One region of the Kitasatospora sp. NPDC057015 genome, then DNA from elsewhere that is predicted to be linked to it. Evidence: riboswitches for the same ligand, from Rfam matches in the RefSeq annotation. Region 1 holds a riboswitch; the other holds the start of a gene.
What was found. A riboswitch is a leader RNA that binds a small molecule or an ion and turns the genes downstream of it on or off. The one in region 1 is predicted to bind ZMP and ZTP.

Region 1 (14,578 bases):
GCGCGCGCCGAGCGTCCCGCCGCCGGTGACGGTCAGGGCCAGGGCGACGACCAGGGCGGCGAGCGCCAGGCAGCAGACCGCGGTGGCGGCCGAGCGGCGGGCGGGCGGGGTCTCGGGCATGGCCGTCAGCCTGCCACCGCGCCGAGCGCGGGCGGCGGATCGGCGGGCCGGCGTCCGACTTCCGTAAGCAGCGCCTCCGGTCACGGGGCGGCCCGACCGGGAGGCGCTCCCGGTACTCGGCGGCGCGGCTGCGGACGGCTCCAGGTCTCCGGGCGGCCCGGTCGCCGTAGGACTTCCGTAAGCACGTCGAAGCCACCGCGGGCGCCCCGCCCGAGGTCTGATGACGGGGTGGACGAAGACACCCCCCGCCGCCGCCCGTACGACCTCACCCTCCCCGCTCCGCCGGACGCGCTGCGCCGCGGCCCGCTGCGGGAGGGCACCTTCAGCTCGGTGCTGCACGAGCCGCGCACCGCCGTGGTGATCGGCCGCTGGCTCGGCGCCGCGCTGCTGGTCTGCTTCGGCACCGGGCTGGTCAGCCACCTGCTCCAGCAGCCGCCGCACTGGCTGGCCGGCGCCCTGCCGAGCCGGCCGGCCGACGGCTACCGGATCACCCAGGGGCTGCACGTGATCAGCGGGACGGCCGCGATCCCGCTGCTCGGCGCGAAGTTGTGGACGGTGTACCCGCAGCTCTTCGCCTGGCCCCCGGCCCGCAGCGTGCTGCACCTGCTGGAGCGGCTCGGGATCGCCGTCCTGGTCGCCTCGATGCTGCTGGAGCTGTTCACCGGGCTGCTGAACACCCTCCAGTGGTACCCGTGGCCGTTCCCGTTCCGCCAGACGCACTTCTGGCTGGGCTGGCTGGCCACCGGCGGCCTGCTGCTGCACGTCGCGGCCAAGGCCCCGCTGATCGCCGCCCACTGGCGGCGCGTCAGGCCCGGTCTGGCGCAGCGCCGGGCCTTCCTGACGGCGGTGACCGCCTCGGTCGGCGCGGTCACCCTCACCACGGCCGGCCAGACCGTGCCCTGGCTGCGCCGCACCGACCTGTTCGCCCCGCGCCGCCCCGACCTCGGCCCGCAGGGCCTGCCGGTCAACCGCACCGCCGTACAGGCCGGCACCGCCGTCACCCCGGCCGGCTGGCGGCTGCGGCTGGACGGCCCGCGCCCGGCCCTGCTCTCCCTCGCGGACCTGCAGCGACTGCCGCAGTTCACGGTGGAGCTGCCGATCTCCTGCGTGGAGGGCTGGAGCGCCTCGGCGCACTGGTCCGGGGTCCGGGTGCGCGACCTGCTGGACCTCGCGGGCGCCCCCGCGGACGCCGGGGTGCGGGTCACCTCGCTGGAGGCGGACGGCCCGTACCGGGTGACGGAGATGCCGTCCGGGTACGCCGGCGACCCGCTGACCCTGCTCGCCCTGCGGGTCAACGGCGAGGTGCTGGCCCCCGACCACGGCTACCCGGCCCGGATCATCGCGCCGAACCGGCCCGGCGTCCTGCAGACCAAGTGGGTCGACCGGATGGAGGTCCTCTGATGCGCACGCTGCGGACCGTGCTGGCCGGAGCCGGCCTCGCCCTCACCGGCTACGGACTGTACGGGTTGCTGACCGACCCCTACATCCGGCACCCGTCGGACGTCCTGACCTGGGCGGCGGGCGCGGTGGTGCTCCACGACGGCCTCTGGGTGCCGCTGCTCTGCCTGCTCGGCGCCCTGCCGGCCCGCGCCGCCCTCGACCGGAGGGCCCCGGACCTGACCACTCCCGTCCGGACCTGCCTGATCGTCGCCGCCGCCGTCACCGCCGTGGCCCTGCCGGCCGTGCTGCGCTCCGGGGCCGACCGGGGCAACCCGAGCGTGCTCGCGCTGCCCTACCTCCGGAACTGGCTGCTCGTGCTGGCCGCGATCGCGGTCGTCGCCGTGCTGTGGACCGCGCTGGCCTCGGTGGCGCGCTCCGCCCGCCGAACCGGCCGGCGGGGGCGGTCGGACGGCTGACCGGGGACACCGTCCGTACCCGGGTGCGGGCGGCCCGCGCCACCCGCACCCGGGTACGATGGCGCTCGGCCGCGACTGGCGAAGGTGGAGAACCACCGGGGAGCGGTCGCTTTCCCGCGTGAGCGTCGACCGCCTGGGCGCCTGCGTCAGTGACGTCCCGCTGACACAGGAGGCACGACATGGATCTGCGTTACGGAACCAACCCCCACCAGCAGGCGGCCGGCGCCCTGCCCGCGCACCCCGGCCGATGGCCGGCCAGAGTGCTGCGCGGCAGCCCGTCCTACGTCAACATGCTGGACGCCCTCAACAGTTGGCAACTGGTGAGGGAGGCGAGCCGGGCCCTCGGCCGACCGGCTGCCGCCTCCTTCAAGCACGTCTCGCCGGCCGGTGCGGCGCTCGCCGGGGCGGTCGACCCGGTCACGGCCGAGCTCTACGGCGTCGACCCCGACCGGGTGGGCGCGCTCACCAGTGCCTACCTCCGGGCCCGCGACGCCGACCCGAAATCCTCCTACGGGGACTTCGCCGCCCTCTCGCACCCGGTCGACGCCGAGCTCGCCGAACTGCTGACCCGGGTGGTCTGCGACGGCGTCATCGCGCCCGGGTACGCCCCGGGCACGGTGGAGAGCCTCGGCCGGAAGAAGAACGGCCGCTTCCTGGTGATGGAGGCGGACCCCGCGTTCGTACCCCCGCGGCGCGAGACCCGCGAGGTCTTCGGCCTGCAGCTCACCCAGCAGCGCGACGACCGGGAGCTCTCCGCCTCCCTGCTGGACGACCTCGTCTGCGGGGCGCTGCCGGCGGCGGCGTCCGAGGACCTCCTGCTGGGCCTGACCGTCCTGCGCTACACCCAGTCCAACTCGGTCTGCTACCTGCGCGGCGGTCAGACGCTGGGGATCGGCGCCGGCCAGCAGTCCCGGGTGGACTGCACCCGCCTCGCCGGCGCCAAGACCGACACCTGGTGGCTGCGCCGCCACCCCGCGGTGCGCTCCCTCGCCTTCCGGCCGGAGATCCGGCGGCAGGACCGGATCAACTGGCAGATCCGCTTCGTCGAGGGGGACCTCACCCCGGACGAGAACGCCCGGCTGTCGGCCGCCCTGGCCGCGCCGGCACCCGAACTGACGGATGACCAGCGGGCCCGGTGGCGTGCGGGACTGGACGGGGTCGCCTTCGTCTCGGACGGCGCCCTGCCCTTCCGCGACAACGTCGACCACGCCCACCGGCACGGCGTCGCCTACATCGCCGAGCCGGGCGGATCGATCCGCTCCGCCGAGGTCGCGGACGCCTGCCGTGAGCACGGGATCGCCCTCGCCCGCACCGGACTCCGGCTCTTCCACCACTGAGGCCGCCGGGGCCCCGGACCGGAGCGGCCACCGCTCGGGGCCCCGGCCCTGCGGTCAGGCCCGCGGCCGCCCGCACCGCGTCCGGTCACGGCGCGTCCCGGTCACGGGGCGTCCCGGTCACGGGGCCCGGAGGTCGAGCTGGTACAGCCGGGTCCGGTGCGTGGGCAGGTAGCCGAGCCCGTCGTTGACGGCGCGCATCCACCGGTTGCCCTCGGCCGTGTCGGTCAGCAGTCCCTCCAGCCCCGGGTGGCGCTCGACCGCCCGCCGGACGGACTCCGCCTTCATCCAGCGGGCCAGCCCGTGCCCGCGGTGCTCGGGCAGGACACCGGTGCCGTAGTGCTGGGCGTCGCCCCGCCCGTCGCCCGGGACGACCAGCTCGGTGAAACCGACGACCGCCCCGTCGGACGCGTCCACGGCGGCCACCGTGTGCAGCAGCTCGCCCCGCCGCTCGACCGCCTCGGCCACCGCCCGGACCCGGTCCACGTCCCAGACCACGACGCCGTGGTCCGCCTCGTCCATCGGCATGTCGTCCATCGCGCGGCGGGAGGCGGCGAAGGTCGCCGCCAGGTGCTCGGGGACGGTTCCGTCCCAGGAGACCAGTCGGTAGCCCGGGGGCTGCTGCCGGACGGCCTCCGCCAGGGCCGCGCGGTCCACGTCCGCGCATCCGAGCCGGGCGAAGGTGAGGGTCAGCACCGGGCGGAAGCCCCGGGCCGCGAGGAACCCGTCCCCCGGCGTGTCCGTCCCCGCCTGCGCCGTCACGCGGCGGCGCCCGTCCGCCCGGGCGGCGGCCAGCGCGGCGACCAGCAGTTCGGAGCCCACGCCGGTGCGCCGCTCGGCGGGATGCACCTCGATCTCCAGCTCGGCCAGGTGGTCCTGCCCGCCCGTGGTGAACAGGCGCAGGAAGGCCGATCCCACCGGGGCCCCGGTCGGGCCGGTCGCGAGCCACGCCAGGCGGTGGCTGCCGGCCGTGCGCTCGGGGTCGGTCAGGGCGGTGAGGCGAATCGACAAGTCGGCTCCACGATCGGAGGTGACCGCCGACCGGGGGGCCGGTCGGCCGCCGACGCCCCTGGACGTCCGCCGCGCACCCGCCCCCGCCCCCGCCGACGGCGCCGCTCCGGGCCGGAGGGCCCCGCGACGCTATCCACCGGGTCCGGCCCCCGCAAGCGGGTTTCGACGCCGCCCGGCCGGCCGGGCGAGACCGGTTCGTGACCGGGGCGGGGACATACTGGTGGTCGTACCCGAACCGGTTCCGGGCCCGGCGCCCCGAGCGGCCCGGCGTTCGGACCGATCGTCCCCGGCGCGGACCGTGCCCCGGCCCGCCGCCGATGCGGAGAGACCCACATGCGACGCAACCGAGTCGTCCCCGTCGCGCTCGCCGGCGCCGTCCTCGCGCTGCTCGCGGGCTGCGCGACCCCGCAGGCCGCCGACCCGTCGGCCGCGGCGAGGCCCGCCACGTCCGCCCCGACGTCCCCCACCGCACCCACGTCCCCGGCCGCCACCTCCCCGGCCGCCGCTTCGCCCTCGGCGCCGTCCCCGCCGCCGTCGGACAGCCCGACGCCGGCACCGGACACCCGCACCCTGACGGCGACGCTCGCCATCCCGTCCATCGGCGTCACCGGACTGCAGGTCGTCCCCTACGAGGGGACCACCGACGACCTGGCCGGCACCCGGATCCAGGACGGCGGAGTGGCGGCCAGCCCGTACGGGGAGACCGGCGGGGTGAGCCCCGGGCAGGTCGGCAACTACCTGGTGACGGCGCACCGGCTGTCGGCGGGCGGGCCGCTGCGGAACCTGCCCGAGCTGGCCCCGGGCGAGCTGGTCACCGTCACGGTCGGGGGCACGGTCTACACGTACGAGATCACCGCGAGCAGGACGACGTCCTTCCGCTCGGAGCGCTCGCTGGCCGAGCAGCGGGCCGCCGTGCCGGGATCCCCCGGGGTGGCTCCGACCGAGGCGATGATCACCATCTCCACCTGCGCCACCCCCGAGGACAACGCGGCCGGGAACCGCTGGCGCGACGACCGGGGGAACCCCGAGCACCGCATCGACAGGGTCGGCGTCCTGCGCGGCCGGGCCGACGCGACGACCGGGTGACGAGGCGGCGGATGACCGGAAACGGCCCCGGGGTTCGTCCGCCGCGCTCGTAGACTGGGTGCCATGAGCCGACGACGACATTGATCCTCCGCCGGATCCCCCGCCGAAGGTCCGGGGGGAACGGGCTGCCGGGGGCCACCGGGTGCGACGAGTGACCGTCGCCCCCGTTCGCCTCCCGCAGAAGGACCTTCCATGCCCTTCCCCGTCTTCGGCCCGCCCACCCGGGCCGGCCGGCCCGACCGCGCCGTGCGCCGCCTGGAGCGCACCCTCCTCTGCTACACGGGCTTCGAGGACTTCGTCCTGCTCTACCCCGTGTACGCGCTGCTGTTCGCCGACCACGGCCTGGGCACCGGCGAGATCTCCGTGCTGTTCGCCGTCTGGTCGCTCACCGGCGTGCTCCTGGAGGTGCCGTCCGGCGTCTGGGCCGACCTCGTCTCCCGGCGCCTGCTGCTGGTCCTCGGCCCGCTGCTGTCGGCCGCGGGCTTCGGCCTCTGGGTGGCGCTGCCCACCTTCCCGGCCTTCGCCGCCGGCTTCGTGCTCTGGGGCGCGGGCGGCGCGCTGCGCTCCGGCGCGCTGGAGGCGCTGGTCTACGAGGGGCTCGACCGGCACGGCGCCACCGCCCGCTACCCCCGGCTGATGGGCCGCGCGAGCGCCGTGGGCACCGCCGCCACGGTGGCCGCCACCGCCCTGGCCACGCCGGTCTTCGCGCTGGCCGGGTACCCGGGCCTCGGGGTGGCGAGCGTCGCGGCCTGCCTGCTCTGCGCCGCCACCGCCACCCGGTTGCCCGAGCACCGGCCGGCCCCGGCGAAGGGCACGACCGTCGGTACGAAGGACGGCCCGGCCGACGGCGCGACCGACGGCGGGGCAACGGACGGCGGGTCCGCCGGCGCGGCCGGGCCGGCGCGGCCCGCGGGCGGCTACCTGCACACCCTGCGCGAGGGGCTGTCCGAGGTCCGCGGCCACCCCCGCGTCCGGAACGCCCTGGTGCTGGCCGTAGCCGTCACCACGGTGTGGGGGGCGCTGGACGAGTACGTCCCGCTGCTCGCCGCCGAGGCCGGCGCCGGCACGGCGGAAGTCCCGCCGCTGTCCCTCCTGGTCTGGACCGGCGTCACCGCCGGCGGCCTGCTGGCCGGACGGGCGGAGCTGCTGTCCGGCCGCGCGCTCGGCGCGGCACTCGCGCTCGCGGCCGGGGCGCTGGCGGTCGGCGCCCGATGGGGGATTCCGGGCGGCTTCGTCCTGCTCGCCCTGGCCTTCGCGGTCTTCCAGGCCACCGACGTGGTCACCGACGCCCGCCTCCAGGAGGCCGTCACCGGACGCAGCCGGGCCACCGTCACCTCCCTCGGCGGCCTCGGGACCGGCCTCACCACCCTGCTGGCGTACGCCGTCTACGGCGCCGCCTCCGGGCACGCCTCGCACGCCGCCCTGTTCGCCCTCTCCGCACTGCCGTACCTGGTGATCGCGGCCGTGCTGGCCCGCCGGAGCGGTCCGGCCGGCCGGACCGGCGACCCCGAGCACGGCGACCCCGAGCACGGTCGTCCGGGGACCGGCCACCCCCGGCACGGTCGTCCGGAGCACGCGGGGTGAGCGGTCGCCCGGCGGGGCGGGCGGCGGCCGCCCCGCCGGGCGGCGGCAGCCGGCCCGGGACGCCGGGTCCGCGGGCCGGGAAGGCCGGGATCACCGGATTTCCACCGCTTGACGGCAACTCAGGTGTTTCAACTAATATCGGCCCTCAGGGCATTGATGTCCTGGTCGGCGGAGCCGGACTCCTCGTCGACACCAAGAGTTCATGTTCTGGCGACGTAGCGGACACGGAGCACACCGGGTTCGGCGTTAGTCTCCGACCGATCACCCCGATGATCGGCCGCAGGGCCGGTCACATGCCCCTGACCGAAAGGCCCGCGGAGCCGATGGACCCCCGACTCTCCGTCGTCGTCCCGATCTACAACGTCGAGCGCTACCTCCAGGAGTGCCTCGACTCGATCGCGGCCCAGACCTTCGGCGCCTTCGAGTGCGTGATGGTCGACGACGGCTCGACCGACGACAGCGCGGCCATCGCCAGGACGTACGCCGCCGGCGACCCGCGGTTCCGGTTGGTCCAGCAGGACAACCAGGGCCTCGGCGCGGCCCGCAACACCGGCCTGCGGCACCTGGGCGGCACCGAGTACCTGGCCTTCATGGACAGCGACGACACGCTGCCGCCCGGCGCGTACGAGCTGATGGTCAGCACCCTGGACGAGACCGGTTCCGACTTCGCCGCCGGGAACGCACTGCGCTTCCGGACGGCCGAGCACTACCAGTCGCACGCCCACCGCAAGCCGTTCCGCGAGACCCGGCTCAAGAGCCACGTGTCCGAGATCCCGTCCCTGGTCACCGACCGCACCGCGTGGAACAAGGTGTACCGCCGCAGCTTCTTCGACGAGGCCGGCATCCTCTACCCCGAGGGCATCCTGTACGAGGACGCCCCGGTCAGCGTGCCGCACCACTTCCTCGCGGGCAGTGTGGACGTGCTCTCCGAGCCGATCTACCACTGGCGGGTGCGCGACGCCGGGGACATGTCGATCACCCAGATGAAGACCGATCCCAAGGGTCTGATCGACCGCGTGCGGTCCATCGAGCTCGTCCGCGAGTGGCTGCTCGCCCAGCCCGAGCCGAAGTTCCGCGACTACCTGCGCCACTACGACCGGAACACCCTCGTCGAGGAACTGCCGATGTTCTTCTGGTCGGTGCCGGACGGCGACCGCGCCTACCGCGAGGCCTACCAGCAGCACGTCAGCCGGCTGCTGCGGACGATCGGCGTCGAGCAGGTCAACGCCCTGGGCGCCCCGCTGCGGGTGAAGTACCGCCTGACGCTGGCGAACCGGATGAACGAGTTCGTCACCCTGCAGCGGATGCACCGGCTGTACCGCCGCCGTGCCCAGGTGCTGCGCCTGCGCCGCCCGGCGGCCGCGGCCGCCTGACCGGCGAGCCGGTCGCCCGCCCGGCGGCGGCCCCCGTACGGTGGGCGGCGCCGCCGGGCGACCAGGTCGGGCGACCGCGGTTCGCGGTGCGGTGACCGCCAGCGTGGCGTATCGCATGGTGAAGGTGCCGCCCACCGCGTCGACGGCGGCACCCACGCCTGCCGGCACCTCGTCCCGTCGGCCCGGCGGGAGCCGGGTGTGACCGCCGGTGGTGGGCGGCTGGTCCAACCCCTCGTCGCGGCCGTAGGTCCGCTCCCAGCGGTCGTCGGCGCCGCCGTGCCCGGGGCCGGCCGCTGAGCCCGTCGGCCGCAGGCCGCCGCCGTCAGGGCGAGGGCACCCCGGCCAGACCGGTGCTGAGCCCGTCCAGGGCGTGCGTGCAGGCGCACTCGCGGGTGCCGGGCAGGCTCTCCAGCGCCTTGAACAGGACGGTGCGCAGCCGGTCGACGTTGCGGGCGAATTCCGCGAGCACCTCCCCGTGAGTCACCCCCGCACCGCTCTCCACGCCCGCGTCGAGATCGGTCACCAGGGCCAACGAGGTGTAGCAGAGGCCGAGTTCGCGAGCCAGGACGGCCTCCGGGTGCCCGGTCATGCCGACCACCGACCAGCCGTTGGCGGTGAACCAGCGGGACTCAGCCCGGGTGGAGAAGCGCGGCCCCTCGATCACCACCAGGGTGCCGCCGTCGACCGGCTCCCAGGCGGCGTCCCGGGCCGCGTCGAGGGCGGCCCGGCGCCCGTCGGAGCAGTACGGGTCGGCCATCGAGACGTGGACCACCTCGGGCACGGAGCCGTCGGGCAGCGGCCGACCGTCGTAGTAGGTCTGCACCCGGCCGGAGGTGCGGTCCACGAACTGGTCGGGGACGAGCAGCGTGCCGGGCCCGTACTCGGGACGCAGCCCGCCGACGGCGCAGGGGGCCAGCACCTGCCGGACGCCCAGCGAGTGCAGGGCCCACAGGTTGGCCCGGTAGTTGATGCGGTGCGGCGGCAGCCCGTGGCCCCGGCCGTGGCGCGGCAGGAAGGCCACCCGGCGGCCGGCCGCCTCGCCGACGAACAGCGAGTCGCTCGGCGGTCCGTACGGGGTGTCGACGACGACCTCGGACACGTCGTCGAGGAGTGCGTACAGGCCGGAGCCGCCGATCACGCCGAGTTCGGCGGGCGCGGGGCCGGTGCTTCCTGACATGGGGTCAGCCTTTCGGTCGGGTCCGGGTGGCGGGGCCCGCTCCGGGCCCGGCGGGGGCGGCGGGCGCCCGCCGCCCCACCCTAGGCCGCGGCCGGCGACCGCCGGGCCGGTCGCGGCCTTACGAATCGCGGACGGGCGGCGCCGGCCCCGGTGGCCCACCGGCCCCGGCCCGGGCGCCCGGGCGGTCCGGCCCCCGTACCGGCGCCGACACCGGCCGACGCCGCGGGGAGGTTCAGGCGATCTGCGGGGCGATCCGGTCGGCGATCAGCTCCAGGTGGTCGAGGTCGTCCAGGTCGAGGATCTGCAGGTAGATCCGCTCGGTGCCGGCCCGCGCGTAGCGGCCGATGCTCTCCACCACCTCGTCCGGGGTGCCGGCCAGGCCGTTGGCCTTCAGCTCGGCGACCTCGCGGCCGATGGCCGCGGCCCGCCGCGCCACCTCGGCGTCGTCCCTGCCGACGCAGGCCACCAGCGCGTTGGAGTACACCAGGTCCTCGGCGCGGCGCCCGGCCTGCTCGACCGCGGCGCGCACCCGGTCGAAGTGCGCCCGGCTCTCCCCCGCCGAGACGAAGGGCAGGTTGAACTCGTCGGCGTACCGGGCGGCCAGCTCGGGCGTGCGCCGCGGCCCGGTGCCGCCGACCAGCACCGGGATCCGCTGCTGGACGGGCTTGGGCAGCGCCGGGGAGTCCGACAGCTGGTAGTAGGTGCCCTGGAAGTCGAAGGTGTCGCCCAGCTTGGTCTGCCAGAGCCCGGTGATCACGGCGAGCTGCTCCTCCAGCCGGCCGAAGCGCTCCTTCGGGAACGGGATGCCGTACGCCGCGTGCTCCTGCGCGTACCAGCCGGCGCCGAGCCCGAGCTCGACCCGGCCGCCGCTCATCGCGTCCACCTGGGCGACCTGGATCGCCAGGACGCCGGGCAGCCGGAAGCTCGCCGCCGTCATCAGGGTGCCGAGCCGGATGGTGTCCGTCTCCCGGGCGAGGCCGGCCAGCGTGATCCACGCGTCGGTGGGGCCGGGGAGGCCGTCCGCGTCGCCCATGCTGAGGTAGTGGTCGGAGCGGAAGAAGGCACTGAAGACGCCGAGCTGCTCGGCCGTGCGGGCGACGCGCAGCAGCGTGTCGTAGGAGGCGCCCTGCTGGGGTTCGGTGAAGACACGAAGATCCATGACGGCATTCTTGTACGAACCGTGGCAAGGGTGAAGGGGGCCCCGCCGGTCCGACCGGATCCCCCGTACGCCGCCGCGCGACGCCGGGGGATCCGGCGGTCAGGTGCCGAGCGGGCCGCGGGCGGGTGGCCAAGGTCTCATCCCCGATTCCTCCGGCCCCGCCGCACCCGCGGGCCCGCTCGCCTACCCTCGACGGGTGATCGCCTTTCCCGACGAAGCAGCCGGCTGCCCGCTGACCGGCATCGTGGCTTCCTACACCCCGCGCCTGGCCGAGTTCGCCGCCGAGCCGGGCTTCGTCGCGGCCGTCGACCAGCACGCCGCCGAGATCCGCGAGCGGCTGTACGCCCAGGGTCCCGAGCTGATGCCGCGGCCGTTGCTGCGCGCCGAGCTCACCGACTACGCCCTGGGGTTCCTGGACGCGCTGGCCGAGGTCGGCTGGAACCAGCAGGTCGGGTACGACTACGCGGTGGACCGCCTGACGGCGATCTGCTGGCTGGTGCACCAGAACGGGCTCCTCGACTCCTGAGTCCCGGCTCCCGGGCCCCGACTCCTGCGTCCTGAGGCCCCGCCCCCGGGGGCCCGCCCGGACGGCGACTGCGCACCGGCGTGGACCCCGGCTGTTCACCCCCTGCACTCCCCTCTCGCGCCTTCCCCCGATCGGGCGATCGGGCGGAAACCCGCTGCCGCCGTGCGCCCGGCGCGTACAGTGGCGGTCCACGAAGCGATCGACGGCGGGAACGGTCAGGGTGAACACGCAGGTGTGCAGGGGCGGGGCGGAGGGCCACCAGGCGCTGGTGTGGCGGGTCGTGCCCGAGCAGCCGTCCGCGGCGGTGCTGGTGCTGCACGGGGGGCAGGAGCACGGGCTCGCCAGGCCGGGGAGGCTGAACCTGCCGGGCCTGCGGATGCAGGGTTTCGTCCGGGCCGTCCGGCGGGAGACGGCCGGCGCCGGCGTCGCGATCGGCGTGGTGCGCTACCGGCACCGGGGCTGGAACGGTGACCGGGCGGACGCCGCCCGGGACACCGTCGCCGCCCTCAACGACCTCGCCGAGGAGCTGGGCCACGTCCCGACCGTCCTGGTCGGCCACTCGATGGGCGGCCGGGCGGCCCTGCGCTCGGGAGGCCACCCCAGCGTCACCGGTGTCGTGGCGCTGGCCCCCTGGTGCCCGGCGAACGACCCCTGCGAGCAGCTGGACGGCCGCGACGTGCTGATGCTGCACGGCGACCGCGACCGGGTCACGGCGCCGGCCGACACCCGGCTGTTCGCAGCCCGGGCCCGGGCTGCGGGCGCCCAGGTCTGCGGCTACACGGTGACCGACAGCGGTCACACCCTGCTGCGCCGCGCGGGCGACTGGCACCGGGCGACCGCCCGCCTCACCGCCGGCCTGTTGGGCCTGCGGCCCCTCCCGGACGAGGTGGCGGCCGCTCTCGCCCTGCGCGGCGCGGACACCGCCGGGCTCGACCTGCCGCTGCCGTCGCTGCCCCGCACCCGGCCGGCCACCGACCGGCCCGCGCACCCGGTCGGCACCGAGCGCTGAACGGTCGACGGCGGGCGGCGCCGTCGGCACGCAGGCCCGGGGTCGGGTCGCACACGACCCTGACCACCGCTGCGGCCCCGCCCGGCTGACCGGCGAGGCCGTCCGACCGGTCGACCACCCCGTCGCCCCGCACCGGCACACGTCCCCGGTGGCGAGCACCCTCTGTGTCAGGTCGCTGCAGTTCACCGTGAGCTGAAACCGCATCGGGGGCGACGGTTCGACGACGCATCACCGCACTCCCGCAACGCCCGTGTCAGACGCGGGCGTTGTCCCGTACCAGGCATGATCCCCGACCGGCGTCCGGCCCCCGCACCGCGGCGGGCGCTCGCCCGTCCGGTGGCACGGTTACCCGTCCGCCGTGCCCCGATCACTCAGTGAGGCTAATCACTGCCTTGCGCTCTCGGCCCCGGAGGCCGACTCGGTGTACGTTCCTGCGACCAGCGGGTGGAGCACTCGCCGCTGTCGCAGATGCCCGGTCAGCAACGCCTCCGACGAGAGAGACACCAGACATGTCTGCACAGGTCCCGACCCACCATCCGCCCCAGCGCATCGGCGTGGTCGCCGAGTCGACCGCCGGGGAGACCCGCGTCGCGGCGACGCCCGCGACGGTACGGCAGTTGCTCGACCTCGGCTACGAGGTCGTCGTCGACTCGGAGGCCGGCGCGGCCTCCGACTTCACCGACCGGGCCTACACCGAGGCCGGTGCGAGCATCGGTGACGCCTGGGCGGCCGAGGTGGTCCTCAAGGTCAACGCACCGACGGGCGACGAGATCGCCAAACTGCGCGCGGGCGCCACCGTCATCGGCCTGCTCGCGCCGGCCCAGCGCCCTGAGCTGGTGCAGGAGTTGTCCGCGCGCGGTGTCACGGCACTCGCGCTGGACGCCGTCCCGCGGATCTCGCGGGCGCAGTCGATGGACGTCCTCAGTTCGATGGCGAACATCGCCGGGTACCGGGCGGTGATCGAGGCCGCCCACGTGTTCGGGCGCTTCTTCACCGGTCAGGTCACCGCCGCCGGCAAGGTGCCGGCGGCGAAGGTCCTGGTGGCCGGCGTCGGCGTGGCCGGGCTGGCCGCGATCGGCGCGGCGTCCAGTCTGGGCGCGATCGTCCGCGCCACCGATCCACGGCCCGAGGTCGCGGACCAGGTCCGCTCGCTGGGCGGCGAGTACCTGCCCGTGGACGTCGTGCAGGAGGCGAGCACCGACGGCTACGCCAAGGCGACCTCCGCCGACTACGACCTCGCCGCCGCCGCGCTCTACCACGAGCAGGCCAAGGACGTGGACATCATCGTCACGACCGCGCTGATCCCGGGCCGGCCCGCCCCGCGGCTGGTCACCGCCGCGGACGTGGCGGCGATGAAGCCGGGCAGCGTCATCGTCGACATGGCCGCCGCGCAGGGCGGCAACGTCGAGGGCACCGTGCCCGGCCGGGCGGTGGTCACCGACAACGGCGTCACCATCATCGGCTACACCGACCTGGCCGGCCGGCTGGCCACCCAGGCGTCGCAGCTGTTCGGCACCAACCTGGTGAACCTGCTGAGGCTGCTCACCCCGGGCAAGGACGGCCGGCTGGTCATCGACTTCGACGACGTCGTCCAGCGGGCCGTGACGGTGGTCCGGGCCGGCGAGGTCACCTGGCCCCCGCCGCCGGTGGCCGTGTCGGCCGCCCCCGCCCCCGGCGCCGCGCCCGCGGCCCCCGCCGCGCCGGCGGGGGTGAAGGAGTCCCGGCTCACGCCGGCGGTGCGGTTCGGCCTGATCGGTCTGGGAATGCTGGCGGTCTTCCTGCTGATCGCCTTCGCACCGACCCAACTCGCCGAGAACTTCACGGTGTTCGCGCTGGCGGTGGTCATCGGCTACTACGTCATCGGCAAGGTCCACCACGCGCTGCACACCCCGCTGATGTCGGTGACCAACGCGATCTCCGGGATCGTCGTGATCGGCGCCCTGCTGCAGATCGGGCACCAGAGCTGGGTCGTGACGACGCTGTCGTTCGTGGCGGTGCTGCTGACGAGCGTGAACATCTTCGGCGGTTTCGCCGTGACCCGCCGCATGCTGAACATGTTCTCGACTGCCCCCGAAAGGCGCTGAGCCCGATGACTTCCACGACGGCGTCCCACGCCGCGGACCTGGTCGCCGCGCTGCTCTTCATCCTCAGCCTGGCCGGGCTGTCCCAGCACCGGACCTCGCGTGCCGGCGTGATCTACGGCATCGTGGGCATGGCCCTCGCCCTGGTCGCCACCGTCGTGCTGGCGGCGCAGAGCATCACCGCGGGGGCGGTCGCCCTGATCGTCCTCGCGATGGTGATCGGCGGCGCCGCGGGCCTGTGGCAGGCGCGGCGGGTCGAGAT
Region 2 (14,578 bases), on a different contig from region 1:
CTCGCCGGCCAGCGCCTTGACCACCTCGTACGCGGCGGCCTGGTGCTTGGAGGACTCGGGGATGACCAGGTCGGAGCCGCCGGTGAACACCGCGCCGGGCTTGGCGGCGGTCTTGCCGGGGATCGGGAAGAAGCCCAGCTTGTCCTTCAGCGCGGGGTTGGCCTTGAGGATCGCGGCCGCGCCGCCGGGGGTGGAGATCACCTGGGCGCTCTTGCCCTTGGCGAAGACCTCGGCCTGCAGCGGCTTCGCCTCGTCCGAGTCCTTGGGGCCGCTGCCGAGGGCCTGGAGCTTCTGGTAGAACTCCATGCCGGCCTTGGCCTGCGGGGTGTCCAGGGCGCCCTTCCAGGTGCCGTCGGAGCCCTTGGCCGCCAGGTCGCCGCCCTCGTCCCAGATGAAGCCGGCCAGCGCGTACCAGGTCTGGCCGGTGAGGTAGATCCCGTCGTTGCCACCGGTGTTGAGCTTCGCGGTGTCGGCGAGCCACTCCTCGCGGGTCTTCGGCGGGGTGGTGATCCCGGCCTGCGCGAAGAGGTCCTTGTGGTAGATGACGACCCGGTTGGCCGCGTACCAGGGGATCCCGTACTGCTTGCCGTCGATCTTCCCGGGTTCGGCGAGGCCGGGGATCCAGTCGGCGCCCTGGAGGTCGCCGACCTTGCCGGAGAGGTCCTGCACTCCCCCGCTGGCCGCGTACTGGGCGACCTGGGTGTTGCCGACCTCGACGACGTCGGGGGCGTCCTTGCTGGCCAGGGCGCTGGTGATCTTCTGCCCGATGCCGTCCCACTCCTGGATCTGGATGTCCAGGGCGGTGCCCGCGTGGGTGCTCTCGTAGTCGGCCTTGAAGCGCTGGAGGAAGCCGTCGGAGACGCTGTCCCGCATGATCCAGACCGTCAGCTTCGGCGGCGGGCCGGCCTGGGCCCCGTCGTCGGAGGAGGACGAGGAGGAGCAGGCGGTGAGGCCGGTCAGGGCCAGCGCGGCGGCTGCGACGAGGGCTGCGGCGGAGCGGGCACGGGTGCGGGAGGGCGCGGGGGGTCTCATGGAGGACGTCACCTCGAAGGGAGCTGGGAACTTACCAGTTACCGACTGGAGCGGTACTGGTAAGAGAAGGTGGCATGGACCACTGGGCACGTCAAGACCTTCGGATGAACCGAACCTCCCGGACACGCCGGCGTAACCCAGCCCACTGGTCAGCACCTGGTCAGGGCAGCGTGATCGGTGCTCCGCCCAGGACCTACCCGTCACAGGCAGGGAATTCGGGCTCCCGGAGCTCGCTTTCGGCTGGCAAACTGGTCAACATCTGGCTAGTCTCAGCTGGTCATAACCAGCCGTAGAAAAAAGGAGATCCGTCCATGGGCGCCGAGGACTCCGGTCCCGTTCTCAAGCGCACGCGAGTCCGCGACTACCTGAGGAATCTCGTCGAATCGCAGGCCGCCGGCGACCCGATCCCCTCCGAGCGCACCCTGTGCGAACAACTCGGGGTGTCCCGCCCGACCCTGCGGGCGGCGGTCGACGAGCTCGTCACCACCGGGCTGATCGTGCGCGAACACGGCCGCGGCATGTTCGTGGCGCCGGCGAAGATCACCCAGGAACTGGCGATGGCCGGGGAGGACAGCGCCTTCGTGCTGCCGCGGGCCGCGGGCAGCTGGTCCAGCCGGGTACTGGAGTTCTCCGTCATCCAGGCCGGCGCCCGGGTGGGCCGGAAACTGCACATCTCGCCGGCCGCCGACATCGTCTACATCGCCCGGCTGCGGCTGGTCGACGGCGAACCGATGGCGATCGAGCACCTGCACGTACCGGCGTCCCTGGTGCCGGGACTCACCCCGGCCGACATGGAATCCGGGGACTTCTACGAACTGCTCGGGGAGCAGCACGGCATCCGGGTCCACCAGGCCGTGCAGTCCATCGAGCCCACCGTCACCAGCGAGCGCGAGGCCCGGCTGCTCAGCGTCCCCGTGCTCTCCCCCGCCCTGCTCTTCGAGCGGCTGACCACCGACGGGACCGGCCGGCCGGTCGAGTACGTCCACTCGCTCTACCGCGGGGACCGCTACCGGATCGTCTCCCGGATCTCCCTCGCCGACCCGGGCCCGGCCGCACCCGCCACCGGCCAGGACACCTCGCGCCACCACCCCGGCATCCCGCCGGGCGACCTGACCAGTGCGGCGGCCGGCCGGACGGTCACCGTCGGGGACGTCCAGCCGACGGCCTGAGCGGGCCGCTCCGGAGCCGGACCCGACCGGCGGTCCGGCGACCGGCGCGGGCACCCCGTGCGGGCGGGCACCGGGGCCGCCGCCGGGTGACGGATCGCCCCCGCGGTCGCGGCCACCCTTGCGCGGCCGGCGCCGCGCAGCGTTAACTAGCATCGCTAGTTATTGCCCCGGTGCGGCACCGGCCGGGCCGGCCCAGGAGAGGACCCGTCCCCGTGCAGCAGCACACCGACCAGTACATCGGCGGCGCCTGGCGCCCCGCCCTCACCGCCGAGACCCTGACGGTGCTCAACCCGGCCACCGAGCAGGCCCTCGCCCTCGTCCCGGCCGGCGGCGCCGCCGACGTCGACGCCGCCGTCGGCGCGGCCCGCGCCGCCGCCCGCGCCTGGGGCGCCACCACCCGCGAGCAGCGGCTGGAGCCGCTGACCCGGCTGCGGGACGGCCTGGCCGCCGCCCAGCGGGAGATCGCCGAGACCGTCGTCGCCGAACTCGGCTGCCCGATCGGCTTCGCCACCGCCGTCCAGGCCGGGCTGCCGCTCACGGTCACGGACTCCTACCTCGACATCCTGGCCGGGTACGCGTTCGAGGAGCGGACCGGCAACTCGACGGTGTACGCGGAGCCCGTCGGCGTGGTCGCCGCGATCACGCCGTGGAACTACCCGCTGCACCAGATCGTCGCCAAGGTCGTCCCCGCCCTCGCGGCCGGCTGCACCGTCGTCCTCAAGCCGGCCGAGGACACCCCCCTGGTGGCCCGGCTGTTCGCCCGGATCGTGCACGAGGCCGAATTCCCGGCCGGGGTCTTCAACCTCGTCACCGGCCTCGGCCAGGTCGCCGGCGCCGCCCTCGCCGGGCACCCGGACGTGGACCTGGTCTCCTTCACCGGCTCCACCGCCGTCGGCCGCGGCATCGCCGAGAGCGCCGGACGCGGCATCAAGCGCGTCACCCTGGAGCTCGGCGGCAAGTCCGCCAACGTCGTGCTGCCCGGCGCCGACCTGGCCCGCGCGGTGAACGTCAACCTCGGCAACGTCTTCGCCAACTCCGGCCAGACCTGCAGTGCCTGGACCAGGCTGCTGGTCCACCGGGACCACTACGAGGAGGCGGTCGCGCTCGCCGCCGAGGCCGCCGGGAAGTACGTCCCGGGCGACCCCACGGCGGAGGGCACCCGGCTCGGCCCGGTGGTCAGCGCCGGACAGCGCGAGCGGGTCCGCGGCTACATCACCGGCGCCCTGGCGGCGGGCGCCCGGCTGGTGGCCGGCGGCCCCGAGGCCCCCGAGGGTCTGGAGACCGGCTACTACGTGCGCCCGACCGTGCTGGCGGACGTCGATCCCGGGATGGCCGTGGCCCGGGAGGAGATCTTCGGCCCGGTACTCTCGATCCTCGGCTACCGCGACGAGGAGCACGCCCTGGAGATCGCCAACGGCACCGACTACGGCCTGGCCGGCGCCGTCTGGGCCGCCGACCGGGAGACCGCCGTCGCCTTCGCCCGGCGGATGGACACCGGCCAGGTCGACATCAACGGCGGGCGGTTCAACCCGCTCGCCCCCTTCGGCGGCTACAAGGGGTCGGGCCTCGGCCGGGAGCTGGGACGGCACGGCCTGGAGGAGTTCCTCCAGCCGAAGTCGCTGCAGTTCTGACCCGCCCGACGCGGCACGGGCGCCGGCCCGGGAAACCGGGGCCCGCCGGTCCGCTCGGGCTGCTCCTCCCCTCCGGCCGCCCGTCCACACCCGCCGCCCTCCACACCCGCCGCCCTCCACACCCGCCGCCCTCCACTCCCGCCGCTCATCGACTCCCCCGCCCCGGCGAAGCCCGGGCCCGACGAAACCGAGGAAGACCCATGGTCCGCGCCGCCCTGCTCACCGCCCCCGGCAGCCCGCTGGAGCTGGTCGAGATCGACCTGCCCGCCCCCGGCCCCGGCCAGGTCCGGGTGCGGCTGGCCGCGGCCGGCGTCTGCCACTCGGATCTCTCGCTGGCCACCGGCCTGCTCCGCGCGGCGACCCCGGTGGTGCTCGGCCACGAGGGTTCGGGCACCGTGACGGCCGTGGGCGAGGGCGTCGACTCGGTCCGGCCAGGCGACGCCGTCGTCCTGAACTGGGCTCCGGCCTGCGGCACCTGCCACCTCTGCTCGCTGGGCGAGCCGTGGCTGTGCGAGAACTCCGGCGGCGCGTCCGGCCGGCCCTACGCGGCGCTCGCCGACGGCACCGCCGTGTACCCCGGCCTGGGCGTCGCGGCCTTCGCCGAGGAGACGCTGGTCGCCGAGCGCGCCCTGATCCCGCTGCCGGACGGCGTGCCGCTGGCCTCCGCCGCGCTGCTCGGCTGCGCCGTGCTCACCGGCTACGGCGCGGTGCACAACGCGGCCCGGGTGCGGGCCGGGGAGTCGGTGGTGGTGCTCGGCCTCGGCGGGGTGGGGCTCGCCGTCCTGCAGGCGGCCCGGATCGCCGGCGCCGGCCCGATCATCGCGGTGGACGTCACCCCGGAGAAGGAGGAGCTCGCCCGCCGCCACGGGGCGACCGAGTTCCTGCTCTCCGACGACCGGACCGCCAAGGCCGTCCGGCAGCTGACCGGCGGTCACGGGGCCGACCACGCCTTCGAGTGCGCGGGCCGGGCCAGCATCATCCGCACCGCCTGGTCCAGCACCCGGCGCGGCGGGCGCACCACGGTGGTCGGCATCGGCGGGAAGGAGGACCTGGTCTCCTTCTCCGCCCTGGAGGTGTTCCACTTCGCCCGCACGCTCAGCGCCTGCGTCTTCGGCAACAGCGACCCGGTCGCGGACCTGCCCGTCCTCGCGGAGCACGTCCGGACGGGCCGCCTCGACCTGGACTCGCTGATCACCGACCGGATCACGCTGGACGACATCCCCGCCGCCTTCGACCGGATGGCGGCGGGCCGCGGCGGCCGCTCGCTGGTGGTGTTCCCCTGAGCACCGCCGCGGGGGCGGCCGTGCGGTGACGTACGCCCCCGGGCCGGGGGCTCGCGCTGGCCCACCGTGGTGATCCGCCGCGCCGTCCGGGTGACACCCCGGGCGGCGCGCGGCGTCCGGGCCGGGGGTTGTTGACAGCATGGCCGCACCGGGAGCCGCGCCAGGGCTCCGCCGCCCGGGTGTGAGGAAGTACCCCCATGCGACTGCCCGTTCGACTGCCCGCCGCCGTCCGCGCAGGGCTGCGCGGCCTGCTGACCGTGCTCGGCACGGCGACCCTCGCCCTGGGGGCCACCGCCCCCGCCGCGTTCGCCGACCGGAGCTCCGAGACCCTCGAACAGGCCGCGCTGATGGGCTGGTTCGCCTACGGCCCGGTGCTGGACGACAGTCTTCCGCTCTCCCTCGTCCCCGCGTACGGGAGCCCCGAGCCGCGGCCGGCCCGCTAGCCGGACCGCCGGCCGGACCGGTCCGTCGGGGCTGGACGGACCCGGCCCGGGCGTCGCGGCCCGTGGCGCGGCCGGCACCGGCCGCGCCACGCCGCCGGGTCAGGCCAGGTCGATGCCCGGGTACAGCGGGAAGCCGGCCAGCAGGTCGGCGGAGCGCTTGGCCACACCGTCGCGCAGCGCCTCGTCCAGCGCGTACTGGGCCTTGGACGGCGCGCCGGAGGCGGCGGTGACCGGGGTGGTGCCGCGCAGCACGGTGTCGATCAGGCTGGCGATCTCGTCCATCTCCGCGACGCCCAGGCCGCGGGTGGTCAGGGCCGGCGTGCCGAGCCGGACGCCGGAGGTGTACCAGGCACCGTTCGGGTCCTGCGGGACGGCGTTGCGGTTGGTGACGATGCCCGCGTCGAGCAGCGCCGCCTCGGCCTGCCGGCCAGTCAGGCCGTAGCCGGAGACGTCGGCGAGCACCAGGTGGTTGTCGGTGCCGCCGGTGACCAGCTTGCCGCCGCGCCGCAGCAGGCCCTCGGCGAGCGCGGAGGCGTTCTCGACCACCCGGCGGGCGTAGTCCTGGAACTCGGGGCGGCGGGCCTCCGCGAACGCCACCGCCTTGGCGGCCATCACGTGCGAGAGCGGGCCGCCGAGCACCATCGGGCAGCCCCGGTCGACGTGCTCGGCCAGCTCCGACTCGCAGAGCACCATGCCGCCGCGCGGGCCGCGCAGCGACTTGTGGGTCGTGGTGGTGACGATCTGCGCGTGCGGCACCGGGTCGAAGTCGCCGGTCAGCACCTTGCCCGCGACCAGACCGGCGAAGTGCGCCATGTCGACCATCAGGGTGGCGCCGACCTCGTCCGCGATCTCGCGCATCAGCCGGAAGTTCACCAGCCGGGGGTACGCGGAGTAGCCGGCCACCAGGATCAGCGGGCGGAACTCGCGGGCGGTGGCGCGCAGCGCGTCGTAGTCGATCAGGCCGGTGGCCGGGTCGGTGCCGTAGCTGCGCTGCTCGAACATCTTGCCGGAGATGTTGGGCCGGAAGCCGTGGGTCAGGTGGCCGCCGGTGTCGAGCGACATGCCCAGCATCCGCTGGTTGCCGAGCTCCTGGCGCAGCTGGGCCCAGTCCTCCTCGGTGAGGTCGTTGACGTGCCGGGCCCGGGCGCGGGCCAGCGCCGGGCTCTCCACCCGCTGGGAGAGCACCGCCCAGAAGGCGACCAGGTTGGCGTCGATGCCCGAGTGCGGCTGGACGTAGGCGTGCTGGGCGCCGAAGAGCTCGCGGGCGTGCTCGGCGGCCAGTGCCTCGACGGTGTCGACGTTGCGGCAGCCGGCGTAGAAGCGGCGGCCGACGGTGCCCTCGGCGTACTTGTCGCTGAACCAGTTGCCCATCGCGAGCAGCACGGCCGGGGAGGCGTAGTTCTCGCTGGCGATCAGCTTGAGGGAGGCGCGCTGGTCCTCGACCTCGGCGCCGATGGCGTCGGCGATGCGCGGCTCGACCTGGCGGACGACGTCCAGGGCGCTGCGGAAGGCGGTGTTGGCGGCGGGTGACGCGTCGGTGTGCGGGGCCTGGGCAGGCAAGGGGGTCTCCTCGCTCGATACGGACGGCCCAGGCGCACGGCGACAACGTGAGACACGGAGCCGCTTCCCGATGGTTGATTCCACCCTGTCGCGCCAGTCGCGGCTCACCGGGATCGTAACAGTGCGCCGGGAGCCGCACCGGAGGGTTCACCATCCGGGACGGGCTGCCGGCGACGCGCCCGGCGACGGCCGGCGACGAGCGGGGTGGCGACTGTCGACCGGCCCGGCGACGGCGCCCGGCGCACGTGGCGGCGAACGGGCCCGGCCACCGGACCGCCGCGGCCGCGCGGCCCACCGACCAGACCGGGCAAGGGTATTGATGAGGCACTGAATCACTGCTTCACTTCTTGCCATGGTCTATCGCAGGACCCCGGCCGTCCAGGCCCGGCTCGACGCCCAGCGTGCCGCCGTACTGGCCGCCGCCACCGCACTCCTCTCCGAACACGGTTACGCGGCCTGCTCGGTGGCGGCGGTCGCGCAGCGCGCGGGCATCGCCACCGGCAGCGTCTACCGGTCGTTCCCCACCAAGGCCGAGCTGGTGGCCGAGCTCTTCCGCGAGGTGGTCGGCCGCGAGGTGGCGGCGGTGCGCGCGGCGGCCGCCTTCGAGGGCGATCTGGCGGCCCAGGTGGCCTCGGTGATCGGCACCTTCGCGGGCCGGGCGCTCCGGGCACCCCGCCTGGCGTTCGCGCTGCTCGCCGAGCCGGTCGATCCCGAGGTCGACGCCGAGCGGCTGGTCTTCCGGCTGGCCTTCCGGGACTTGATCGCCGGTCTGATCGCCGAGGGGGTGGCGGCCGGCCGGCTGCCCCCGCAGGATCCGCAGCTCACCGCGGCCGCCCTGGTGGGCGCGGTCGGCGAGGCCCTGGTCGGGCCGCTCGCCGACGGCGGCCCGGCGGAGCAGCTCGTCCCCGCCCTGTCGGTGTTCGCACTGCGCGCCCTCGGCCACCCGATGCCCCCGGTCGCCGCCGCTCCCCCTCCCGTCGGGCCGGCCTCCGCCGCTCCCGGCACCACCGCCGCCACCACCTCCACCGCTCCCCCACCGCCACTCCCACCGGAGCCGACCGATGAGTGAACGCACCAACGGCACCACCAACGGCACCACCGCCACCGCCGGCCCCAGCGCCGGCCCCGCCGCCGAACGTGAGCTGAACGCCGAGCGCCTGCTGCGCGTCTCCGCCCGGCACTCCCACGACCCCCTCACCGAGATCGACTGGGACGCCCCGCAGGACCCCGACCGGTTCGCCATCCCGCCGCACCGCGTCTCGCTCTACGGCACCCCGCTCTGGGACTCCATGACGCACCGTCAGCAGGCCCGGCTGAGCGGGTACGAGCTGGCCAGCACCATCTCGGCGGGCATCTGGTTCGAGCTGGTCCTGATGGAGGGCCTGGTCCGGCACGTCTACGAGAGCGACCTGACCACCAAGCACGCCCAGTACGCCCTGACCGAGGTGGCCGACGAGTGCCGGCACTCGACCATGTTCGCGCGCTACCTGACCACGACCGGGTACCCGTCGGCCCGCCCGACCCGCCGGGCCCAGCGGCTGGGCCGGCTGCACTTCCTGCTCAACGACACCACCATGACCTTCGCCGGGGCGATCTTCGTGGAGGAGTACACCGACGCCCTGCAGCGCGAGATGATCAGGGACGACAGCCTGCAGCCGCTGGCCCGCGCGGTGGCCCGGATCCACGTGATCGAGGAGGCGCGCCACATCGGCTACGCCAAACCGGAGTTGGAGCGCCGATGGGCCGCGATGAGCGCCCCGCGACGGGCCCTGTTCCGGCAGGGGCTGGCGCTGCTGGCCCAGCAGTCGGTCGCCGAGGTGATCCACCCGCGGGTCTACGCGCTGGCCGGTCTCGACCCGGCGACGGCCCGACGGGCGGCCGCCGCCAACCCGCACTGGCAGCGCTCGAAGGCCGACTGGGCCCGCAAGGCGGTGCTGTTCTTCACCGAGCTCGGGATCATCGACCGCCGCTCGGAGTACCGCTGGCGCCGGGCCTCGCTGCTGCCGGGTGCACCGGGCTGACGACGAACCGGGCTGACGACGCGACAGGCCGACGACGAACCGGGCTGACGACGCGACGGGCCGACGATGCGACGGCCCCGCGCGCGGGCGGCCCCAGGCGACCGCCCGCGCGCTCCCACCGGCCGGCTCAGCGCCGTCGTTCGGTACTGACCACCAGACAGACCGCCGCCACCACGATCCCCCCGCCGCAGAGGATCGGCCCGGTCAGCGGCTCGGCGAACACCAGCCACCCGAGCAGCACCGCGACCACCGGGTTGACGTACGCGTAGGTGGCGACCAGCGTGAGCGGTGCGGACTGCAGCAGCCAGGCGTACGCGGTGAAGGCCACCAGCGAGCCGAACACCACCAGGTAGGCCAGGGCCAGCCAGGACCGGCCGGACACCTGCGCGGGGTCGAAGCCGTGCTGCTCGCCGCGGCCCAGGGCCACCAGCAGGCTCGCGACGCCGCCCGCGATCATCTGGTAGGCGCTGGCGGCGAAGGCGTCGGACGGCATGCTGATCCGCCGCGCGGCGAAGGAGCCGGCCGCCCAGGTCAGGGTCGCGGCCACCACCGCGATCACCCCGGCGGGCGCGATGTCGCCGCCGAACGCGGGCGAGGAGAGCACGGCGAGGCCGGCGAGGCCGAGCAGCACGCCGCCGAGGGCGGCCGGGCGCGGGCGCGCACCGCCGAAGGCGACGGGCAGCAGCACCATCCAGAGCGGGACGATCGCGACCAGCAGGGCGGCGAGCCCGGACGGGATGGAGTGCTCGCCGAGGACGACCAGGCCGTTGCCCCCGGTGAGCAGCAGCACGCCGACCAGGGCGGCGGAGCCGAGTTGCCGGCGGCTCACCCGCACGGCGGCCGGGCCCCGGCGCCAGGCCACCAGGGCCAGCAGCACCAGTCCGGCGACCAGGGCCCGCGAGCCGGCCGAGAGGAAGGTCGGCATGGTCTCGATGGTGATCCGGATCGCCAGGTAGGTCGATCCCCAGAGCACGTAGACGATGGCCAGCGCGCCCCAGACCGCACCGCTGATCCGGACCCGGTCGGCGGTCGGCGCGGTGGCTGCCGCCCCGGCCCGGACCGCGCCCGCGGGGTGCGGATCCCCCGGTGGGCCGGGGGCGTCCAGCAGGGTGGCGGCGTCCTGCGGGCCGGGGGATCCCGGCCCTCCCGAGGCGTCCGAGGGACTCTGCGGGGCCGGAGCTGTCATGGGTGTCTCCCTGGGACGCTGCTGTACGAACCCCGCCATGACACCGCACCAGCGGCCTCCGGCGCCACCCGGTATCCGGCCCGGCTCCGCCGGGGCTACCGTGGGCCCCTCCCTGCGACCGCCCCACGCCCGCCCCCAGGAGGCCCGAACCGTGCCCGCCGACCCCGCCCAGCTTCCGTTCTTCGTGTACGGCACACTCCGAACGGGCGGCCGCAACCACGCCGCGCACCTGGACGGACGCTGCGCCGCCGTCCGCCCCGCCGTACTGCCCGGCGCCGCCCTGTACGAGGGCCCGGGCTTCCCGTACGCCGTCCCGGACCCCGACCGCCGGGTGGTCGGCGAGCTGGTGACGGTGTTCCCGGCCGGCTACCCGTCCGTGCTGGCCGACCTCGACCGGCTGGAGGACTGCCGGCCGGACGGCTCCGGCGAGTACGTCCGGCTGCGCCGGGCGGTGCTGACCGAGGACGGCGAGACCGAGGCCTGGGTCTACCTGGCCGGCCCGCGCACCGCGGCCCGGCTGCGGGCGGTCGCCGCGCCCGTCGAGTCGGGCGACTGGACGCGCGGCTGACGGGCGGGCGGGAGCACCCGCCGGGCCGGTCACCCGGCCCGGGCGGGCCGCCACTCAGCCCCCGCGGACTCCGGCCGCGACCCGGTCGCCGAGGTCCTCGTCGACGTTGCGCCAGTACCGCACGGCCCGCTCCAGCACCGGCGCGCTCACGCCGGCGAGCAGGTGCCCGGTGATGTTGGAGACCAGCCGGTCGCGCGCGGCGTCGTCCAGCACCTCGCGGACCATGGTGCCGGCCTGACCCCAGTCGTCGTCCTCGGCGTGCAGGCCGTAGGCCTCCCGGACCATCTCGCCCTCGGTCCGCCAGCCCGCCGACGGGTCGTCGAAGCGGTCCGCCGCCGCGGCCGGGCCGCCGTAGGAGTTCGGGGCGTACGGCGCCGCCGCCCGGCTCGGGTCGAAGCGCATCGGCCCGTCCTTGGCGTACGAGTGGACCGGCACGTGCGGCCGGTTCGGCGGCAGCTGGGCGTAGTTGGGGCCGATCCGGTAGCGGTGGGTGTCGGGGTAGGAGAAGATCCGGCCGAGCAGCATCTTGTCCGGCGAGACGCTGATGCCGGGCACCAGGTTGGACGGTTCGAACGCGGACTGCTCGATGTGGACGAAGTAGTCGTCGGGATTGCGGTTGAGGGTCATCCGGCCGACCCTGATCAGCGGGTGGTCGCCGTGCGGCCACACCTTGGTCAGGTCGAAGGGGTTGAACCGGTAGTCGGCGGCGGCCTCGAACGGCATCACCTGCACGTACAGCGTCCAGGACGGGTGGTCACCGCGCTCGATCGCCTCGAAGAGGTCCTGGCGGTGCAGGTCGGGGTCGCTGCCGGCCAGCCGGTCGGCCTCCTCCTGGGTGAGGAAGTCGACGCCCTGGTCGGTCTTGAAGTGGTACTTGACCCAGAACCGCTCGCCGTCCGCGTTGATCCACATGTAGGTGTGCGAGCCGTACCCGTTCATGTGCCGGTACGACTTCGGGATCCCGCGGTCGCCCATCAGCCAGGTGACCTGGTGCGCCGACTCGGGCGACAGCGTCCAGAAGTCCCACTGCATGTCGTGGTCGCGCAGGCCGTTGTCCGGGCGGCGCTTCTGCGAGCGGATGAAGTCCTGGAACTTGATCGTGTCGCGGACGAAGAAGACCGGCGTGTTGTTGCCCACCAGGTCGTAGTTGCCGTCCTCGGTGTAGAACTTCAGCGCGAACCCGCGCGGGTCGCGCCAGGTGTCCGGGCTGCCCTGCTCGCCGGCGACGGTCGAGAAGCGGGCCAGCATCTCGGTGCGCCGGCCCGGCTGGAAGAGCTTCGCCCTGGTGTACCGGCTGACGTCGTCCGTCACCTCGAAGGAGCCGTACGCCCCGGAGCCCTTGGCGTGCACCACCCGCTCGGGCACCCGCTCCCGGTTGAACTGGGCCATCTTCTCGATCAGGTAGTGGTCGTGCAGCAGGATCGGGCCGTCCCGCCCCACCGTCAGCGAGTTCTCGTCGCTCGGCACCGGGACACCGGCGTTGTTCGTCGTGTGCGGAACCGCTGAGTCGGACATCGTGTCCTCCGTTGCGCGCTGGGGCACCCCCTCGCGAACCTAACCCCGCCGTAGGTGACCTGCATCTCGCCGCGGGCCCGGCCGGGCCCCGCCCACCGCGCCTCCACGCTCCCCACCTGGGCGTTCCCGCCGGGGCCGGGCCGCCGGGCCCCGCGAGCGGGCCGGGTACCGCCAGGTAGGCTGCCGCTGCCCCCTTCCGGACCTGCGAGGAGTACCCGTTGGCCACCGATCCTGCCCCGGCGCCGGCAGGCCGCCCGATCACCGTCGTCGGGATCGGCGCCGACGGCTGGCCGGGACTGGCCGACCCCTCCCGGCAGGCGCTGCGCGAGGCCGAGGTGGTGATCGGCGGCCCCCGGCAGCTGGCGCTGCTGCCCGCCGAACTGGCCGCCGAGCGCGTCGGCTGGCCGTCCCCGCTGCGCCCGGCCGTGGCCGGCCTGCTCGCCGCGCACGAGGACCGCCGGGTCGCCGTGCTCGCCAGCGGCGACCCGATGTTCTTCGGCATCGGCCGCACCCTGGCCGAGACGGTCGGCGCCGAACGGCTGCGCGTCCTGCCGCACCCCTCCTCGGTCAGCCACGCCTGTGCCCGGCTGGGCTGGCCGCTGGACACCACCGAGACCGTCAGCCTGGTCGGCCGCCCGCTGGACGGCCTCACCCCGGCCCTGCACCACGGCCGCCGGCTGCTCGTCCTCAGCGCCGACGCGCACACCCCGGCCGCCGTCGCCGCCCTGCTGACCTCGCGCGGCTTCGGCGCCAGCCGGCTGCGGGTGCTGGAGCAGCTCGGCGGCCCCGGGGAGCGGCAGCTGGACGGCACCGCCGAGCAGTGGACGCACCCGGCCGGCGACCCGCTGAACCTGATCGCGGTGGAGTGCTCGGGCGCCGGCGTCCGCACCTCGCTGGTGCCCGGCCTGCCGGACGACGCGTACGAGAGCGACGGGCAGCTGACCAAGCGGCACGTCCGCGCGGCGACCCTCGCCACCCTCGCCCCCGCCCCCGGCGAGCTGCTCTGGGACGTCGGCGGCGGCTCCGGCTCGATCGCCGTCGAGTGGCTGCGCGCGCACCGCGACTGCCGCGCCGTCAGCATCGAACGCGATCCGGTCAGGGCCGGGCGGATCACCCGCAACGCCGCCGCCCTCGGGGTGCCCGGCCTGCGCGTGGTCACCGGTCCGGCGCCGGCCGCGCTCGCCGGGCTGCCCACCCCCGACGCCGTGTTCGTCGGCGGCGGACTCACCGCCCCCGGCCTGCTGGAGGCCTGCTGGGCCGCGCTGGCGCCGGGCGGCCGGCTGGTCGCCAACACCGTCACGCTGGAGTCCGAGGCACTGCTCACCGAGTGGTACCGGCGCTGGGGCGGGGACCTGCTGCGGCTCGCCGTCGCGCACGCCGTCCCCGTGGGCGGGTTCACCGGGTGGCGCCAGGCGATGCCCGTCACCCAGTGGTCCGCCGTCAAGCCGCCGCACCCGCCGGCCGGCCCGCCGGAGCGGGCTGCCACCACCCACCCGCCGACGCCCGCGCCCGGGCCGACGGGAAGCCTCCCGTCCGCCCCGGCGCAGCCGCCCGCCGCTTAGGAGCCCCCACATGACCGTCCACTTCATCGGGGCCGGCCCCGGCGCCGCCGATCTGATCACCGTGCGCGGGGCGCGGACCCTCGCACGCTGCGGGGTCTGCCTGTACGCCGGCAGCCTGGTCCCGCGCGAGCTGCTCGCCGAGTGCCCGCCGGGCGCCCGGCTGGTCGACACCGCGCAGCTCGACCTCGACCAGATCATCGCCGAGATCACCGCCGCCCACGAGGCCGGCCAGGACGTCGCCCGCCTGCACTCCGGCGACCCCTCCGTGTTCAGCGCCGTCGCCGAGCAGATGCGACGCCTGGACGCGGTCGGCATCCCGTACGAGGTCGTCCCCGGCGTACCGGCCTTCGCCGCCGCGGCGGCGGCCCTCAAGCGCGAGCTCACCGTGCCGACCGTCGGCCAGACCGTCGTCCTCACCCGGATCGCCAGGCGTGCCACCCCGATGCCCGAGGGCGAGGACCTGGCGACGCTGGGCCGCAGCCGCGCCCTGCTGGTGCTGCACCTGGCCACCGGGTACGTGGACGAGGTGGTCGAGGAGCTGCTGCCGCACTACGGCGCCGACTGCCCGGCCGCCGTGGTCGCGATGGCCAGCCGGCCCGACGAACTCG

Region 2: it holds a riboswitch for ZMP and ZTP, as region 1 does, so the genes downstream of both, ACFTWP_RS21500 (glycine hydroxymethyltransferase) here and ACFTWP_RS15495 (phosphoribosylaminoimidazolecarboxamide formyltransferase) in region 1, are expected to answer to the same signal.

What each region holds. Positions count from the first base shown of each region.
Region 1 is NZ_JBHUSG010000013.1:59,216-73,793, reverse strand. Features, by position in the region: gene ACFTWP_RS15510 (hypothetical protein) at 1-120, opposite strand, end outside; gene ACFTWP_RS15505 (molybdopterin-dependent oxidoreductase) at 427-1,521, shown strand; gene ACFTWP_RS15500 (hypothetical protein) at 1,521-1,976, shown strand; ZMP/ZTP riboswitch at 2,038-2,122, shown strand; gene ACFTWP_RS15495 (phosphoribosylaminoimidazolecarboxamide formyltransferase) at 2,156-3,313, shown strand; gene ACFTWP_RS15490 (GNAT family N-acetyltransferase) at 3,431-4,321, opposite strand; gene ACFTWP_RS15485 (class E sortase) at 4,655-5,407, shown strand; gene ACFTWP_RS15480 (MFS transporter) at 5,600-6,991, shown strand; gene ACFTWP_RS15475 (glycosyltransferase family 2 protein) at 7,285-8,364, shown strand; gene ACFTWP_RS15470 (S-methyl-5'-thioadenosine phosphorylase) at 8,687-9,541, opposite strand; gene ACFTWP_RS15465 (LLM class F420-dependent oxidoreductase) at 9,774-10,700, opposite strand; gene ACFTWP_RS15460 (DUF6401 family natural product biosynthesis protein) at 10,897-11,226, shown strand; gene ACFTWP_RS15455 (alpha/beta hydrolase) at 11,447-12,235, shown strand; gene ACFTWP_RS15450 (Re/Si-specific NAD(P)(+) transhydrogenase subunit alpha) at 12,745-14,319, shown strand; gene pntB (Re/Si-specific NAD(P)(+) transhydrogenase subunit beta) at 14,325-14,578, shown strand, end outside.
Region 2 is NZ_JBHUSG010000022.1:61,731-76,308, forward strand. Features, by position in the region: gene ACFTWP_RS21475 (extracellular solute-binding protein) at 1-1,032, opposite strand, end outside; gene ACFTWP_RS21480 (GntR family transcriptional regulator) at 1,344-2,201, shown strand; gene ACFTWP_RS21485 (aldehyde dehydrogenase family protein) at 2,414-3,832, shown strand; gene ACFTWP_RS21490 (Zn-dependent alcohol dehydrogenase) at 4,033-5,115, shown strand; gene ACFTWP_RS21495 (hypothetical protein) at 5,313-5,558, shown strand; gene ACFTWP_RS21500 (glycine hydroxymethyltransferase) at 5,658-7,118, opposite strand; ZMP/ZTP riboswitch at 7,138-7,229, opposite strand; gene ACFTWP_RS21505 (TetR/AcrR family transcriptional regulator) at 7,471-8,187, shown strand; gene ACFTWP_RS21510 (diiron oxygenase) at 8,180-9,139, shown strand; gene ACFTWP_RS21515 (EamA family transporter) at 9,267-10,325, opposite strand; gene ACFTWP_RS21520 (gamma-glutamylcyclotransferase family protein) at 10,477-10,893, shown strand; gene ACFTWP_RS21525 (catalase) at 10,948-12,408, opposite strand; gene cbiE (precorrin-6y C5,15-methyltransferase (decarboxylating) subunit CbiE) at 12,627-13,970, shown strand; gene cobM (precorrin-4 C(11)-methyltransferase) at 13,981-14,578, shown strand, end outside.